Regions from separate parts of the Methylobacterium sp. Leaf106 genome, predicted to be linked through region 2. Evidence: riboswitches for the same ligand, from Rfam matches in the RefSeq annotation. Region 2 holds a riboswitch; the other holds the start of a gene.
What was found. A riboswitch is a leader RNA that binds a small molecule or an ion and turns the genes downstream of it on or off. The one in region 2 is predicted to bind thiamine pyrophosphate.
Positions count from the first base shown of each region.

Region 1: linked by a shared signal. The riboswitch ahead of thiC (phosphomethylpyrimidine synthase ThiC) and the one ahead of thiO (glycine oxidase ThiO) in region 2 are both predicted to bind thiamine pyrophosphate.

Region 1 covers NZ_LMNB01000035.1:79,465-87,924, forward strand. The annotation lists gene ASF34_RS20630 (D-amino acid dehydrogenase) at 1-819, shown strand, start outside; gene thiC (phosphomethylpyrimidine synthase ThiC) at 873-2,780, opposite strand; TPP riboswitch at 2,866-2,972, opposite strand; gene ASF34_RS20640 (BA14K family protein) at 3,354-3,845, shown strand; gene ASF34_RS20645 (DUF2721 domain-containing protein) at 4,061-4,588, shown strand; gene ASF34_RS20650 (TIGR01244 family sulfur transferase) at 4,604-5,047, opposite strand; gene ASF34_RS20655 (DUF533 domain-containing protein) at 5,221-5,730, shown strand; gene ASF34_RS20660 (GNAT family N-acetyltransferase) at 5,744-6,361, opposite strand; gene ASF34_RS20665 (Orn/Lys/Arg decarboxylase N-terminal domain-containing protein) at 6,358-8,460, opposite strand, start outside.
Region 2 covers NZ_LMNB01000023.1:686,447-694,906, reverse strand. The annotation lists gene ASF34_RS14940 (thiazole synthase) at 1-580, opposite strand, end outside; gene thiS (sulfur carrier protein ThiS) at 597-809, opposite strand; gene thiO (glycine oxidase ThiO) at 806-2,026, opposite strand; TPP riboswitch at 2,103-2,233, opposite strand; gene ASF34_RS14925 (adenylate/guanylate cyclase domain-containing protein) at 2,299-3,549, opposite strand; gene ASF34_RS14920 (hypothetical protein) at 3,713-4,102, shown strand; gene rpoD (RNA polymerase sigma factor RpoD) at 4,235-6,235, opposite strand; gene dnaG (DNA primase) at 6,435-8,360, opposite strand.

The DNA.
Region 1 (8,460 bases), on a different contig from region 2:
GTCGGGGACGACACCCGCGTCCTCGACGCCTATGGCGTTCCCTACGCGGTGCTGGACCCCGCCGGCTGCATCATGGCCGAGCCGGCCCTGGCGCGGGTGGCCGGGACCTTCGTCGGAGGCCTGCGGCTCCCCGGCGACGAGACCGGCGACGCCCACCTCTTCACCCAGCGCCTCGCCGCACTCTGCGAAGACCTCGGCGTGGTCTTCCGCTACGGCACGGCCATCACCGGTCTACGCAGCGAAGGCGACCGGATCGGCGGCGTGGCGACGGCAGGCGGCGAAATCCTGACAGCCGACGCCTATGTGGCGGCCATGGGCAGCTACACCCCGGCTCTGCTCCGGCCCTTCGGCATCGACCTGCCGATCTATCCGGTGAAGGGCTATTCCCTCACCCTGCCGGTCACCGATGCGGAGGCGGCGCCGGTCTCGACGGTGATGGACGAGACCTACAAGGTCGCGATCACCCGGCTCGGCGACCGCATCCGGGTCGGCGGCACCGCCGAGCTCGCCGGTTTCAGCGCGGTCCTGCGCGGACCGCGCCGGGAAACCCTGCTCCGCTCCGTGGGCGACCTGTTCCCCGCCGGTGGCGACCTTGCTCAGGCCAAGTTCTGGACCGGCCTGCGGCCGATGACGCCGGATGGCACGCCCATCGTCGGCGGAACGCGCCTGTCGAACCTCTATACCAATACCGGCCATGGCACCCTGGGCTGGACTATGGCCTGCGGCTCGGGCCGGGTGCTGGCCGACCTCATCTCCGGCCGCACGCCGGATATCGCCACGCCGGACCTAGCCGTCAGCCGCTACGCAAGCGGTGCCTGACGATGGGGCGATGCCCCCTCGCGCCGGGGCGCGAGGGGGTGGGGCGAGGCGGCCTATTCGGCCGCGTCGACGTAGAGCTTGCCGCCCTCGGCCTGGAACTCGGCGGATTTCGCCGCCATTCCCGCCTCGCGCTCGGCCTGGCTCATGGGGGTCGCCTCGCCCAGCACCTGTCCGGCCGCCTCCATGGCGAGCACCTCGGCGCGCAGATCCTGCGTGATCTTCATCGAGCAGAATTTCGGGCCGCACATGGAGCAGAAATGCGCGACCTTATGGGCGTCCTTCGGCAGGGTCTCGTCGTGATAAGCGCGCGCCGTGTCGGGATCGAGGGACAGGTTGAACTGGTCCTCCCAGCGGAAGTCGAACCGGGCGCGTGACAGGGCGTCGTCGCGCAGCTGCGCCGCCGGATGGCCCTTGGCGAGATCGGCGGCATGGGCCGCGATCTTGTAGGTGATCACGCCTTCCTTCACGTCGTCGCGGTTGGGCAGGCCGAGATGCTCCTTCGGGGTGACGTAGCAGAGCATGGCGCAGCCGAACCAGCCGATCATGGCGGCGCCGATGCCCGAGGTGATGTGGTCGTAGCCCGGTGCGATGTCGGTGGTCAGCGGGCCGAGGGTGTAGAACGGCGCCTCGCCGCACTCTTCCAGCTGCTTTTCCATGTTCACCTTGATCTTGTGCATCGGCACGTGGCCGGGGCCCTCGATCATGGTCTGGCAGCCCTTGTCCCAAGCGATCTTGGTGAGTTCGCCGAGGGTCTCGAGTTCCGCGAACTGGGCCGCGTCGTTGGCATCCGCGATGGAGCCGGGGCGCAGGCCGTCGCCCAGCGAGAACGAGACGTCGTAGGCCCGCATGATGTCGCAGATCTCGTCGAACCGCTCGTAGAGGAACGATTCCCGGTGACCGGCGAGGCACCAACGCGCCATGATCGAGCCGCCGCGCGAGACGATGCCGGTGACGCGGCGAGCGGTGAGCGGCACATGGGCGAGGCGCACGCCCGCATGGATGGTGAAATAGTCGATGCCCTGCTCGGCCTGCTCGATGAGGGTGTCCTTGAAGACCTCCCAGTCGAGCTTCAGCGGATCGCCGCCGACTTTCTCGAGCGCCTGATAGATCGGCACGGTGCCGATCGGGACGGGCGAGTTGCGCACGATCCACGAGCGGATGTTGTGGATGTTGCGGCCGGTGGAGAGGTCCATCACCGTGTCGGCGCCCCAGCGGGTCGCCCAGACCAGTTTCTCCACCTCTTCGGCGGCGGACGACGTCACGGCCGAATTGCCGATATTGGCGTTGATCTTGACGAGGAAGTTGCGGCCGATCGCCATCGGCTCCACCTCGGGGTGGTTGATGTTGGCCGGGATGATGGCGCGGCCGCGCGCCACCTCGTCGCGCACGAATTCCGGGGTGATGAAGGCGGGGAGCGACGCGCCGAAGCTGTTGCCGTCGGCCAGTGCGGTCTGCGCGCCTTCCAGCATCGTCTCGCGGGCGAGGTTCTCGCGGTGGGCGACGTAGATCATCTCCTCGGTGATGATCCCGGCTTTGGCGAACTCGTACTGCGTCACCATCTGGCCGGGGCCGGCCTTGCGGATCTGGCGCGTCGCCGGACAGGGGGCGACGAGCTTGTCCTCCGGCACGAAACCGTTGTCCTCGGGCTTGACCGCGCGCGGCGTGATCGTGGCGTAGCCGCGCTTGGCGATCCACGGGTCGCGCAGCAGGGGCAGACCGGCATTCAGGTCGATCCGGGCATCGGTCTCGGTATAGGGACCCGACGGATCGTAGACCCGCACCGGGGCCTCCTTCGGATCGCTCAACGTGACCTCGCGGAACGGCACCCGGATGTCGTCACGGCCGGCCACGCTCGCATAGACTTTGCGCGAGCCCATGATCGGGCCGGTGGTCACCGCTTGCGGCTGCCCCTTGGCGGGTTCTTGTCCGGAAAGGTCTTTGGGGAGGACGGGTGCGTTCATTTCGGATTCGCTCCTGGCGTGGGAGGCGATCCGGTTCGCAACGGTACGTCAGGACGACGGGCACCCGCTCGTCTGGAGCAGACAACCCAAGCGTAGTTCCCGTCCCTCCGCCGGTATGAGCCGGATCAGGTTCAAGGGTCAGGGCTGCGGCCCTATCTCAGCCCCCTGAACGGGGCCCCCCTCGGAACGATTCGAAAGTCTGCGCTCGCCGCGCCTTTGTCAATCGCCCCGAGAAACATACTCGCCGGAGTGAATGGCCGTCCGTCTCGAAGCGACCCTCGCGCCGGCCGGATCGCGGCTCTTCCGGTTCAGGCGGTTATTCCACCATCGACCGTAGTCTCGATTTTGATCCGCAAGGACTGTTCTTTATTGGCGTGACTTTCGCGGGACGTGAAAACAGTCATGGACAATGGAGCCTTCCCGGCCGGCGGCGCGTTATCGATCCTAATGTCCCCTCCACGGTCAGGCTGGTGTTTCATGAACAAGCTTATTCTCGCATCCGCCGCTCTGCTCGGCGCGGTCGCATTCCTTCCGGCCACGGCCGAAGCGCGGAGAGGCGGCGGAGGCGGAGGTATGAGCCACGGCGGCGGCCATGGCGGCCACGGTCACAGCGGCGGAGGCTTCGCACGCGGCGGAGGTGGCAGTCTCGGTGCTTTCGGCGGCCCTGGAATGGGCGGCGGACGCGGACATGGCGGAATTGCCCACGGGCCGAATGTCGGCGGTGGTGGCTTCGGCGGCGGCGGCCACCACCATCACTACGGCCATGGCTACAATCGCGGATATGGGCGGGGCTATGGCGGCCTTGGCCTCGGGCTGGGCCTCGGGCTGGCGGGCGCCGGGATCGGCTATGGCTATGGCAGCGGGTACTACGGCAACGGCTACGACAACGGATATTACGGCGGCGGCTATGCGCCGGCCTATTACGGTGGCGCCGTGGAGGTCCAGCAGGATGTCGGCGGATCCGACCAGGACGTGGCCTACTGCATCCAGCGCTTCCGCTCCTACGATCAGCGGTCGGGCACCTATCTCGGCAATGACGGCCTGCGTCATCGCTGCCCGCAGTAACGCTCGTCGTCCGGGCGCGATCGCCTGAACCTCATCAATTCGAGAAGCCCCGCGGCCCCCGCCGCGGGGCTTCGTTGCATCCGGGGGCGGCCGTTCGCTCGGCCGAGGAGGGACGACGTCGAAGCCCAAGGCCCTGTCACCGGCATCCAGAACCCGTGTCCACCTCCGAAACGGCGCATCTTCCGGTGCCGGGCGGCATGGCGTAACGCCCTATCATGATGGCTTCCGGTCCACTCCTCGCTCCCGACGACATCGCGCATGTCATTCAGATCGCGCTCGCGCCCGCCTTCCTGCTGACGGCGCTGGCGACGCTGCTAAACGTCTTCTCCACGCGCCTGGGGCGGGTGGCCGACCGGGTGGATGACGCCGCCGACCGGCTGCAGAAGGCGGATGCGGACGAGGCCGCCCACCTGTCGTACCAGTTGGCCTATCTGCGCCGGCGCTCCTTCATGCTCGACGTGGCGGTGGTCCTCGCCTCGCTCGGCAGCATCATGACCGGCATCGCGGTGCTGACGCTGTTCGTGGGGGCCTTGCGCGATGCCGCCACGGCCTCCGTCCTGTTCGGCTGCTTCGGAATCGCCCTGGTCTGCACGGTGGCGGCCATCGTCGCCTTCCTCATCGAGATCCTGATGGCGGGCCGCCGAGTCCGGGACGAAGTCGACCGCCAGACGGTGGAGGCCTCTGACCGTGAAGCGGGCGGACCAGAGATCCCCCACCGCTCGCCTCGACCGGGGCGGTCTTGACTGGGGCCGGCGACCTCACGTCCGGGCGGGCGTGTCGCCATGCGTGTCGAGCCAGCGCACGGCGCCGCTGAGGTCGAAGCCCCGCTCCCGGCCATAGGCCAGGAGGTCATCGCGGCGCAGACGCCCCGCCAGCACTTCGGACAAAGCCCACAGGGTCAGCGAGCGCGTGCCGCTGCGGCAATGGGCGAGGACCGGGCCGGGTGCGCTCTCCACGGCCTCGCGGAAACGCGCGATGTCCTCATGGGTGATGCCGGGGCCGGTGACGGGGAGATGGAGATAGGCGAGCCCCGCCGCCTCGGCCGCCGCCGCTTCGGCAGCGCTGCCCAACTGGTCCGGCTCCTCGCCTTCGGGACGGTTGTTGATGAGCAGGGCAAAGCCCTTCGTGGACAGGTCCGCGATCTCCGCCTCGTTCGGCTGGCCGGCGACCGACAGGCGGGGCTCGATGGGCGTGATCGTCATGGGGCCTCTCTCGTTGGCTGCCTTCGCGCCGTGCGGCTTCCGTTTGCCGGGGGAGGGCGCTCCGCCGGGGACGAACGGGGCATGCTCATTCCACCGCACCGCCCATCGTGAACCCGCGACGGGGCTCGTCCGTTTCCAATCCGATCCCTCAACCCGCCTTCAGGACGACCACCATGGCCGATGCAAGACAGATCGTCGATGCGCTCGTACGCTCACGCAAGGGCGGGATCGCCGCCACGGCCGCCCTCGGCGGCCTCGCCCTCGTCGCGGGTCTGGCGCTGCGCGCACTCCGTCCCTCCGCGGCGTCCGAGACCCCCGATCTGAGCCAGGTCGGTGAGGACGAGGCGCGCGTCATGCTGCGCGCCATGGTGGCCGCGACCCTGGCCGACGGCATCGTCGACCAGCAGGAGCGCCGGCGCCTCGACGCGGCGGTGGAGGCGGCCGGCATCGACCGGGATGGCCGCGCATGGCTGGAGAAGGAGCTCACCGACCCGGCCGAGATCGACGAACTCGCCGAGCGCGTGGAGTCGCCGGAGCAGGGCGCACGCCTCTATGCGGCGGCGCGTCTGGCCATCGATGCCGATACGCTGCAGGAGCGGGAGTTCCTGAAGCGCCTCGCCGAGGCCCTCGACGTCCCGCAGGACGTGGCCGCGCGGGTCGATGCCGGGCTGGAGGCGGCCTGAGACCGCAGCCGGATCACTTCCCCACCCATTCGTGCCCGGCCACCAGCGCCTCCACCGAGCGCGTCCAGGTGCCGGGCTGGTCGGTGGAGCCGGTGCCGAGCGCCCGCTGGACCATGACGCTGTCGCTCCAGCGGCCGTACTTGTAGCCCACCGCCGGCAGCAGGCCGACGCGGACGAAGCCGCAGGCCTCGTGGAGCCGCAGGGACGCCTCGTTCTGCGCGTCGATATAGCCGATCATCTGGCGGTAGCCGCCGGCGGCGCAGGCCTCGATCAAAGCCGGCAGCAGGCGCCGGCCGATGCCGGCGTTCAGGTGCTCGTGATGGACGTAGATCGAGTGCTTGAGCGTGTAGCGGTAGGCCGGCCGTTTGCGGAACGGTACGGCATAGGCATAGCCCGCCACCACCCCGTCGCGATCGGCGACGAGGTGGGGCAGACGCTTCTTGCGCATGGCCTTGCGGCGGCGCTTGAGGTCGTCGGGATGGAGCGGATCCTCCTCGAAATCGCCGACATCCCCCACGCCCCGCCGGATATGGTGAGCGTAGATCGCCACCATGGCCGGCACGTCCGGATCCGAGGACGGCCGGATGATCACTTCGGGATCGGAGGCGGTGGGCGGCCCGTCCGGACTCACGGGCGGTTCTCGCGCATGACGTAGGTGTAGAACCTGATCGTCCCGTCGGGATCGACGTTGCGGAACACGCCCTGGATCTCGGCCTCGAAGCCCGGGAACAGGTTCGCCGAGCGTTCGAACATCTTGAAGTAATCCAGCATGGGTTTCGCCCGCTCGTCCAGTCGCTCGCCCGGCAGCACCGTGCCGATGCCCGGCGGGTAGACCAGAAGCAAGGTCGTCGCCACACGGCCCTCGGCTTCCGCGATCGGCACGTAATCGACGTTGTTGCGGGTGAGCTGCTGCACCGCCTCCTTCGGGGTCATCACCATCTCGGGCAGGTGCCCCGGCTCGAACTGCTTGCGCTGGAGCGTGCTGGTGCCGTGCTCGCGGTGGAAGGCGTGGAAATCCGCGCAGAGGTCGCGCAGGCGCACGCCCTTGTAGCGGTTCGGCCGGCGCCGGACGAATTCCGGCATGGCATCCTCGAGCGGCACGTTCTCGTCATGCAGGCGCTTGAACGCCACGAGGCCGGAGATGAGCGTGCCGGCCTTGGAGGATTCGACGCCCGGCGTCAGCAGGAAGAGGAGCGAGTTGAGGTCGTTCTTCTCCGGCACGATGCGGTTTTCACGCAGATACTGAGCGACGATCGGGGCCGGTACGCCATGATCGGCATATTGCCCCGTGCGGCGGTCGAAGCCGGGGGTGAGCACGGTGAGCTTGTTCGGGTCGGTCATGGCGTAGTTCGGCGCCACATGGGTGAAGCCGTGCCAGGCGGCACCGGGGGTCAGCTCCCAGTATTTGGCGTCGCTGGCGAGCTCGTCCGTCGAGACGCTCTCCCACGGCACCTTGCCCTCCGGGCCCTTCACCGTGTCCGGCACGAAGGGGTCGAAGAACCAGCGGCGCAGGGGATCGCCCTCCTTCTCCTCGAATTCGCGGCGGATGGCGCGGACCTTCTTGCGCCATTCGATGCCGAGCCGGATCGTGTCGTCCCACAGGACGACGCCCGAGCGGCCCTTCATCATCTGCGCGCCGACATCCAGCGACGCGAAGAGCGGGTAGAACGGCGAGGTCGAGGCGTGGACGAGGAAGGTCTCGTTGAAGCGCCGGTGCTCGATGCGGCGGGTCTGGCCGCGGATATGGCTGTCCTTGGTGTGGATCTGCGAGGCCTGGGAGAAGCTCGCCAGCTGCTTGTGGGTGGATTGGGTGGCGATGATGCCCGGCGAGGTCTCGTCGAGGCCCTTCAGCCCCATGGCGAAGCGGCCGGCGAAGAGCGGGTGGAACTTCATGAAGCCCGCCCAGGCCTCGTCGAACAGGATGTAGTCGCAGAGATGCCCGATCTTCTCGAGGATCATCTGCGCGTTGTAGATCGTGCCGTCATAGGTGCACTGCTCCACCACCGCGACGCGGAACGGGCGCTCGCGCTTCCAGGCCTCCTTGTCGGTGACGAGGGGGTTGGTGCGGATCTTCTCGCGGATGGCCGCCTCGTCGAGGGCCTCGTGATACATCGGGCCGATCAGGCCGAAGCAGTTGCGGTCGGTCTCCAGGAAGACCGGAACCGCGCCGCCGAGGAACAGGGCGCCGTGATGGGCCGCCTTGTGGTTGTTGCGGTCGAACAGGACGAGATCGCCCTCGGCCACCAGGGCCGAGAGCACGATCTTGTTGGAGGCCGAGGTGCCGTTGAGGACGAAATAGGTTTTTTCCGCACCGAAGATGACGGCGGCTTCCTTCTGCGCCTTGAGGGCGGGGCCCTCGTGGACGAGGAGATCGCCGAGATCGAGCACGGAATTGTCGAGGTCGTCGCGGAACACCGCCTCGCCGAGATGCTCCACGAAGATGCGCCCGATGGGGGAGCGGTTGTAGAAGATGCCGCCGTTATGGCCGGGGCAGGTCCAGAGCTGGTTGCCCTGCTCTGCGTAATCGACCAGCGCGCCGAAGAAGGGCGTCTTCAGGGTCTCGGCATATTGCTTGACCCGGCTCACGAGGCCGCGGGCGATGTAGTCCGGGGTCTCTTCCGCGAGGAAGATGTAGCCGTCGATGAAGTCGAGCACTTCGACGGGGATGTCCTCCAGGCGCTTGCGCCGGACCATGATGACGATGGGCATTTCCAGCCCGCGCTTCCGCAT
Region 2 (8,460 bases):
TCCCCGCATCCACGATGACCGGCACGCTGGCGCGGCGACAGATCAGTTCGAGATTGGCGGGGTTGGCGACCCCCATCCCCGACCCGATGAGCGACCCCATCGGCATCACCGCCGCGCAGCCGATATCGGCGAGCCGCTGGCAGACGACGGGATCGTCGTTGCAATAGGGCAGCACGACGAACCCGTCATCGACGAGGTGGCGACAGGCTTCCAGCAACTCGGCCACGTCTGGATAGAGCGTTTCGCGGTCGCCGATGACCTCGACCTTGATCCAGTTGGTGTCGAGCGCCTCGCGGGCCAGTTCGGCCGTCATGATCGCGTCGCGGGCGGTCTCGCAGCCGGCGGTGTTGGGCAGGAAGCGATACCCCTTCAGGCGCCGCACCGTATCCGAGCCATGGCCCTGGAGGGAGACCCGGCGGATCGAGGCGGTGACGACCTCCGCCCCGGAGGCTTCCACCGCATCGACCATGATGCTCTGCGTGGGATATCCCGCCGTGCCGATGAAGAGGCGGGAGCCCAAACTCACGCCGGCGATGACCAGCGCGTCGTCGGCAGCGGCTTCGATCGTGTGTCCGTTCATGATCCCGATCCCTCGACTATCCGCCCTGCATGGCGCGCACGATCTCGACCTTGTCGCCCTCGGCGACAGGGGTCGTCTCCCAGTCGCGACGGCGGATGACGGTGCCGTTCAGCGCGATGGCGATGCCCTGCGGGCTCTCGATCCCCGTCTCCTCCGCCTCGACCCGGAAGAGGGCCGACAGGTCCGCCGCTTCGACCTCGCGCGGGTGCCCGTTGATGGTGAGCCTCATGCGAAAGCCCTCCTCTCGGCCCGCGCGGGCCGCCGGAACCGGGCGAGGCCGAAGCCGCGCGCGAAATCGGGCAGCGCGCCGGTGGTGAGAAGGGCGCAGACGGCGTCGGCCGTGGCGGGAGCCAGGAGGTATCCGTTGCGGTGATGGCCGGTGGCCGCCACGAGGCCGGGCGCCAGGGTGTCGATGATCGGCGCATCGTCGTCGGACGTCGGCCGGAAACCGCTCCAGACCGCCTCTACTTCCATCTCCTCGATGCCGGGCAAGACACGTCGCGCCCCTTCGAGGAGCGCGTAGAGACCGCCGGCGGTGACGCCCGGAACGAAGCCGCAATCCTCCACCGTGGCCCCCACGATGAGATGGCCATCGGCCTTCGGGGCCATGTGGACCTGTTCGGTCCACACCATGTGCGAGAGATTGCCCGTCCGGGCCGTGGTCTTCAGCGCCAGCGACTGGCCGCGGATCGGCCGAACCGGCAGGGCGAGGTCCTCCGGCAGGAGGCCGGCCTCCCCGCTCCATGCGCCCGCCGCGAGAATCACGGTCCCGGCCGATGCGGTTCCGCGCGGCGTCGCGACGCCCCGGACGCGCCCCCCCTCCCAATCCAGCGCTTCCGCCGGACATCGCTCGACGATGGTCACTCCGGCCGCCTGGGCCGCGCGGGTGAGCGCCGCCATGACGAGGGGCGGGTCGACCTGATGATCCTCCGCGCAGAACAGGCCGGCGGTGACCGAAGGACGAAGGGCCGGCTCGCGGGCACGGACGTCCGTCCCCGACAGCCAGCGCGCCGTGAGGCCGGAGCGGATCTGAAGATCGTGCCGAAAGCGCAGGCGGTCCACCTCGTCGCGGCCGATGGCGAGGACGAGGGTCCCCTCCTCCCGGTAATCGATACCGATACCGGAGGCGGCCTGGAGTTCATCGCGAAAGCCGGGCCAGCGCGCGAGGCTCTCGAGGGCCAGGGGAAGCAGCGGATCGGAGCCCGGCTCGTGTTCCGCCGCGGGCGCGAGCATCCCGGTGGCCGCGAGACTCGCCCCGGCGCCCACGGTGTCACGCTCGATCACGGTGACCGTGAGACCCGCCCGAGCTAGGCGCCATGCCGCGGACAGGCCGATCAAACCGGCGCCGACGATCACGACGTCGCTTCGCGCGGGCAGTGCGTTGCCGTCGACGACGAGACCGGTGGACCGGCGCGATAGGGTATTCGGGGTGGCTGAGACGTCCAAGGGAAACCTCCGCGATGATCCGCAGAGATTGGTGTCCTTCAGCTTCCGATCCGAAGCGTGCCGGGCTTCCTTGAACAGAAAACCCACGGTCCAATCCCTACGCCGGTATGAGCCGGTTCAGGTTCGAAGGATTTCCGCGCCGCGCGACCTCAAGGTCCACGCTCATCGGTTTCTCAGCCCCTTGACGGGGATCTCCCTGGAACATCCCAGATGTGGGCAAGGACCACGCTCCGGTCAATCCCCGCCGACGCCGTTTGATATGCCAGCCGGTGTCAGAGTGCCGCCGGTGTCCGCCCCGGCCGGTAGACGCCCATCGATTCGGCGAACCCGTCGAGCGCGTGCTCGCCGAGGGATTCCGATTCGTCCCAGAGGAAATCGACGAAGGGCTTCGACATGAGGAGCGGTTCGCCGAGGACCTTGTTCAGGCGTGCGAGGCGGCTCGCCAGATTCACGTCGCGGCCGATGACGGTGAAGTCGAGGCGCGCGCCGGACCCGACATTGCCGTAGGCCGCCTCCCCGTGGTGGAGCGCGATGCCGGCAACGACGGGCTGCGCGAAACGCCCGGTGGCGTTCGCCTCGTCGAGGGCGGAAAGGGCGGAACGGGCGGCGATGAGCGCGCCCTTGGCGGCACCGCCGAGATCGTCGCCGCGCTCGCGGAAGATCGCCAGCAGCCCGTCGCCGAGATATTTCAGAACCTCGCCGCCCTCCCGCTCCACCGCCGGCACCAGGCAATCGAAGAAGATGTTGAGGAGGTCGACGGCCTCCTCGGGCGTCATGTCGGCGGAGATCTGGGTGTAGTCTCGCATGTCGGCGAACAGGATGGCCGAACGGATGCGCTTGACCTGCCCGCGACGGATGTCGCCGGACAGGATCGCCCGGTGCGGCTCGTCGCCCACGTAGATGCGCAGGACCTGATCCAGCGTCTTGTTGACGATCCGCATCTCCATCACCGCAGCCAGGGTCGGCATGACGAACCGGAGTATGGCGATGTCCTCGTCGCGGAATCCGTCCGGGGCGCGGGTCGCGAAGGTGATGCCGTTGCGCGAGCCGTTGGTGAAGAACAGCGGTGCCACGATGTAATGCGTGTAGCCCCCGGCCTTGAGATCGCCGATGATCGAGTATCGCAGATCATCCGCGTCGTTCAGGTCGACCATCAGCCATTCGCCGGTCTCATGAACGGTGAAGAACGGACTGTCGTGATACGCCTTGTCGGATGCTTCCCCGTGCGGAAACAGGCGCACGGTCGATCCGCTCTCGGGGGTCCAGAACCGACCGACCCCGGAATACTCGGAATGAAGCGTGTCGATGGCGGTGGATGCCCGGTGGACGGGAACCCCGAGGGCGATCAGCCGCTCGGACATCCCCGCCAGGAGGTCGTCCGCCTGCGGCAGGCGCGCCCCTTCGATCAGGAGCCAATCCCTCAGGGCGACACATTCCTGCAGGGACCCGAACGGCACGTCGTTCGCCTCCGACCCATCCGCTTCGGCAGTCGGCGAGGGATGAGGCGGGCCAAGATCGAGCATGTTTCCAAAGTGGGTCGGAGGGGGCCGGGCGGCAACACTTGTCGCTCCGTTCATCGCGAAGTCCGTCGGGAAATATCGTCCCATTGGTGCCATGATAAGGTGAAAATGACGATCACCGGCTAAACGTGATGCCGGGATTCTACTCCCGTCATCGGAACCACCCATGCCTATCGCACCCCGTGCCGTCGCCCTCGTGATCGCCATGGCGCTTGCCGGGGCCGCGCAGGCCGGACCCCTCCTGCTTCCCGCCGCCAACGCACCCGTGCAGGCTCCCCCCGCATCGCGGGACGAAGCCGGCATTCCGACGACGTCGAGCTTTTCGGAGTCCAACGAAGCCAGCAGCCGACGTCAGACGGTCTTCAACGAGCGGATCGCCCGTCGCGGGGAACGGGCCATCGCCTCTCTCTGCACGGGTTGCAGGACGGATGGGTCTCGACAGAAGCAGCGCGTCGCCGGGCGCGTGACCCCCGTGGCGGGCGCCGTCATGCCCGACGCCGAAAGCATCTATTCGCGCAAGCGCGGCTTCGATCCGGCCCGGGCAGGGAACCAATGAGGGATCGGGGGCGACGTGTAGTCTCCCCTGGCGTTAAGACGTGAGCTGAAACGACAATGGCGCACCCTTCGGTGCGCCATTGTCGTTTCCGATAGACAGTCCCTCGTCACGAAGGAGAGGGCCGGTCCGCCCTCAATTGTCGAGGAAGCTCCGCAGCTTGCGCGAACGGCTCGGGTGCTTGAGCTTGCGCAGCGCCTTCGCCTCGATCTGGCGGATACGCTCGCGCGTCACCGAGAATTGCTGACCGACCTCTTCGAGGGTGTGGTCGGTGTTCATGCCGATGCCGAAGCGCATCCGCAGCACGCGCTCCTCGCGCGGCGTCAGCGAGGCCAGCACGCGAGTGGTGGTCTCGCGCAGGTTCGACTGGATCGCCGCATCGATCGGCAAAACGACGTTCTTGTCCTCGATGAAATCGCCGAGATGCGAATCCTCCTCGTCGCCGATGGGCGTTTCGAGGGAGATCGGCTCCTTGGCGATCTTCAGGACCTTTCGGACCTTCTCCAGAGGCATGGCCAGCTTCTCGGCCAGCTCCTCGGGAGTCGGCTCGCGGCCGATTTCGTGCAGCATCTGGCGCGAGGTCCGGACGATCTTGTTGATCGTCTCGATCATGTGCACAGGAATGCGGATGGTGCGTGCCTGATCGGCGATGGAGCGGGTAATCGCCTGCCGGATCCACCAGGTCGCGTAGGTCGAGAACTTGTAGCCCCGGCGATACTCGAACTTATCGACGGCCTTCATCAGGCCGATATTGCCCTCCTGGATCAGGTCCAGGAACTGCAGGCCGCGGTTGGTGTATTTCTTGGCGATGGAGATCACGAGGCGGAGATTGGCCTCGATCATCTCCTTCTTGGCCTGACGGGCTTCGCGCTCGCCCTTCTGGACCATGTTGACGATCTTGCGGTACTCGCCGATCTCGAGACCGGTCTCGGAGGCGAGCGTCAGGATCTGCTCGCGCAGGTCGGCGACCTGCTTGGCGCCCTTCTCGACGAGGTTCTTCCAGCCCTTGCCACCGAGCTTGCCGACACGCTCCATCCAGTTCGGATCGAGCTCCCAGCCCTGGTAGTGGCGCAGGAACTCGTCGCGGGCGACGCCGTGGCTCTCGGCATAGCGCATGAGGCGACCCTCATGGCTGATGAGGCGCTTGTTGATGTCGTAGAGCTGCTCGACCAGCGCCTCGATGCGGTTCGAGTTCAGGGACAGCGACTTCACGTCGGCGACGACGGTGTCCTTGAAATCGGACTGCTTCTGGCTCTGGGCGGAGGTCTGCGTGCCGCCGCCGGCCTTCAGGTCGGCATGCTCGTTCTGGAGCTTGCGTAGCTTCTTGTAGTTGTTGGCGATGTTGTCGAACGTCTCGAGAACGCGCGGCTTGATCTCAGCTTCCATCGCCGCGAGCGAGACGTTGTTCTCCATGTCGTCTTCGTCGTCGCCGCCCTCGGCGGGGATCGGTGCCTCCGCCTCGGCCTCGTCGCCGTCCTCACCCTCGGTGAGCTGCGGCGCGTTCTTGGCGTCCGGGCCGGCATAGGTGGCTTCGAGATCGATGATGTCGCGCAGGAGCACGCGGCCGTCGACGAGCTCGTCGCGCCAGATGATGATGGCCTGGAACGTCAGCGGGCTCTCGCAGAGGCCCGCGATCATGGCTTCGCGGCCGGCCTCGATGCGCTTGGCGATGGCGATTTCGCCCTCACGAGAGAGAAGCTCCACCGAGCCCATCTCGCGCAGGTACATCCGCACCGGATCGTCGGTCCGGTCGGTGGGCTCCTTGGCCGTCGTCTCGCGCACGGCGAGGGGTTTGGTCGGCGCGATCTCGGCGACTTCCGTCCCCTCGGCGGCCTCGTCGTCGTCGGAAGCTTCGCCGTTGGCCGGCTTCTCGCCACCGGCATCCTCGGTCTCTTCCGCCTCGACGACGTTGATGCCCATCTCGGAGAGCTGCGACAGCACGTCCTCGAGCTGGTCCGGATCGGACTGGCCCTCGGGCAGAACCTCGTTGATCTCCTCGTAGGTGATGTAGCCGCGCTTCTTGGCGAGCTTCACCATCCGCTTGACCGAGGCATCGGTCAGATCGAGGAGCGGTCCGTCCGTCTGTTGCTCAGGAGCAGCATCCGTTTCGTCCCGTTCCGTTGCCTTCGTCGCCATGGTCCGCCTATTGTTGCCCTGGTCGCGTTGAGCGGGAGCGTTCGGCTCACTCCGCGTCGTCCACGCCGCCATTCTCTTTGATGTGCGGCGCGCACGATGCGACCGCGTCGATATCTCATGTCCCGGTCTACAAGCGCTACGCTTGACCGACTGTTAACCATGTGCCGCGAGCGGCACCCTAAATTCCGGTTCGTCGCGGTTACGCGGCCGCCGTATCGTCCGATTCTGGCACTTCGGCGTCCGCCTCCGCCCCTGCGACCACGGCCATACGTTCCTTGACGTCACATAGCCAAGCGAAGTTGGCCTCGGATCCCTCCTCGGCCAGTGCTCTCTCGGCAGCGCGAAGTTCGCTATTTAGCGCGCCAGACTTCCGGTGCAAGATCACGGCCTGACGCAATGCGTCTTCCAGACGCATCCGATCCGCATGCGAATCGAGTGTCCAGCGGTCTCCCGGACGAACATGGGTCGCAAGGCGCGTGGCCGCGCCATCGAGCCCCGCCCTCCGCAATCGGCTCTCCAGAACCTCCACATCGGGCTGATCGGCGTCCGCCGCTTGGTCCAGCAGGAGGGACCGCAGCGCCTGCGCGTCGGGATCGTCGAGTTCCAGAGCCGCCAGATCCTCGGCTTCTATCCCCAACAATTCCGGGTGGGCGAGGAGACTGGAGACGATCATCGCCTCGCGATCCCTGAACATAGCCGTCCCGCCGGAGTTCGTCGACCCGGCGAAGAGCGGATTGAACTTCGTGGTGATTCGCGGCGAGGGCGGCGGGTCTCCCGGCCTCGGCTTGCGCTGGAACGTCGAGCCTCCTCCGCTCCGGGGCTCGTAGCCGGTCCGGCGCTGGCCACCGCCACCGCCTCCGGGAGAAAGGGCGCGCAGGCGTCCCTCGATCTCGTCCTTGTAGAACCGCCGCACCGTCTCGTCGCGGATCGAGGCGACCATCTCGCGCAGGCTCTTGGCGAGGCCGGCCTTGCGTTCGGGCGTATCCGTCGGCGTCGATTCGGTGGCGCGCGACCACAACACCTCCACGAGGGGGCGGGCTCCGTCGAGCACCCGGTCGATGGCCGAGGCGCCGGCCGAGCGGAGCAGGTCGTCGGGGTCCTGCCCCTCGGGCAGGAGGGCGAAACGGAGCGACTTACCCGGCGTCAGCCCCGGCAGCGCCACGTCGAGGGCCTTGAACGCCGCGCGCTGGCCGGCGCCGTCGCCGTCGAAACACAGGATCGGCTCGTCGGCATGGCGCCAGAGGAGCGCCAGCTGTTCCTCCGTCAAGGCCGTGCCGAGGCCGGCGACGGCGTTCGGGTGTCCGGCCATGGTCATGGCGATGACGTCGACATAGCCTTCCACGGCGATGATCGTCCCGCGATCATGGGCGGCCTTGCGGGCGCCGTGCAGGTTGTAGAGCACCTGCCCCTTGTGGAAGAGCGGGGTCTCCGGCGAATTCATGTACTTCGCCTTGGCGTCGGCCTGCATCGCGCGCCCGCCGAAGGCGATGACCCGCCCCCGGCTGTCGGTGATGGGAAACATCACCCGGTCGCGGAACTTGTCGAAGGGGACGGCGATGTCGTCGCCGCTGACGAGCAGGCCGAGTTCGGCCATCAGCTCCTTGTCCACGTCCTTGGCGGCCAAGTGGTCGCGCAGTCCGTAGCGCTCCGACGTGGCGTAGCCGAGCCGGAAACGCGAGCGGATCTCGGGGCCGAGTTCGCGCCGGTCGAGATAGGCGCGCGCGCTGGTGCCGAGGCGACCCTTGAGCTGGTCCTCGTAATAGGCGGCCGCCAGTTCCATGACCTCGAAAGCGCCGGTGCGCTTCGTCTCCATCTCCCGCGCATCGGCGCTGGGCGCGGGCAGGGTCACCCCCGCCTCCCCGGCCAGGCGCTCCACCGCCTCGGGAAAGCTGAGGCCCTCGGTCTCCATCAGGAAGGTGAAGACGTCACCGTGCTTGCCGGACGAAAAGCAGTGATAGAACTGCTTCTGGTCGTTGACGTAGAAGGACGGGGTCTTCTCCGAATTGAACGGCGACAGGCCGCGCCACTCGCGACCGGCCTTCTTCAGCCGCACGCGCCGCCCGACCACGTCGGAAGCGGGAAGCCGCGCCCTGATCTCTTCGAGGATGTGGGGTGGGTAACGCACGGGTGAACCAGACCTTTGCAGGCCGGCAGTCTAGCCTACAGCGTTTAAGGAGTCCCGAACGCTTCGACGCATCCATCGCTCGTGCCTCGGACCGGACCGT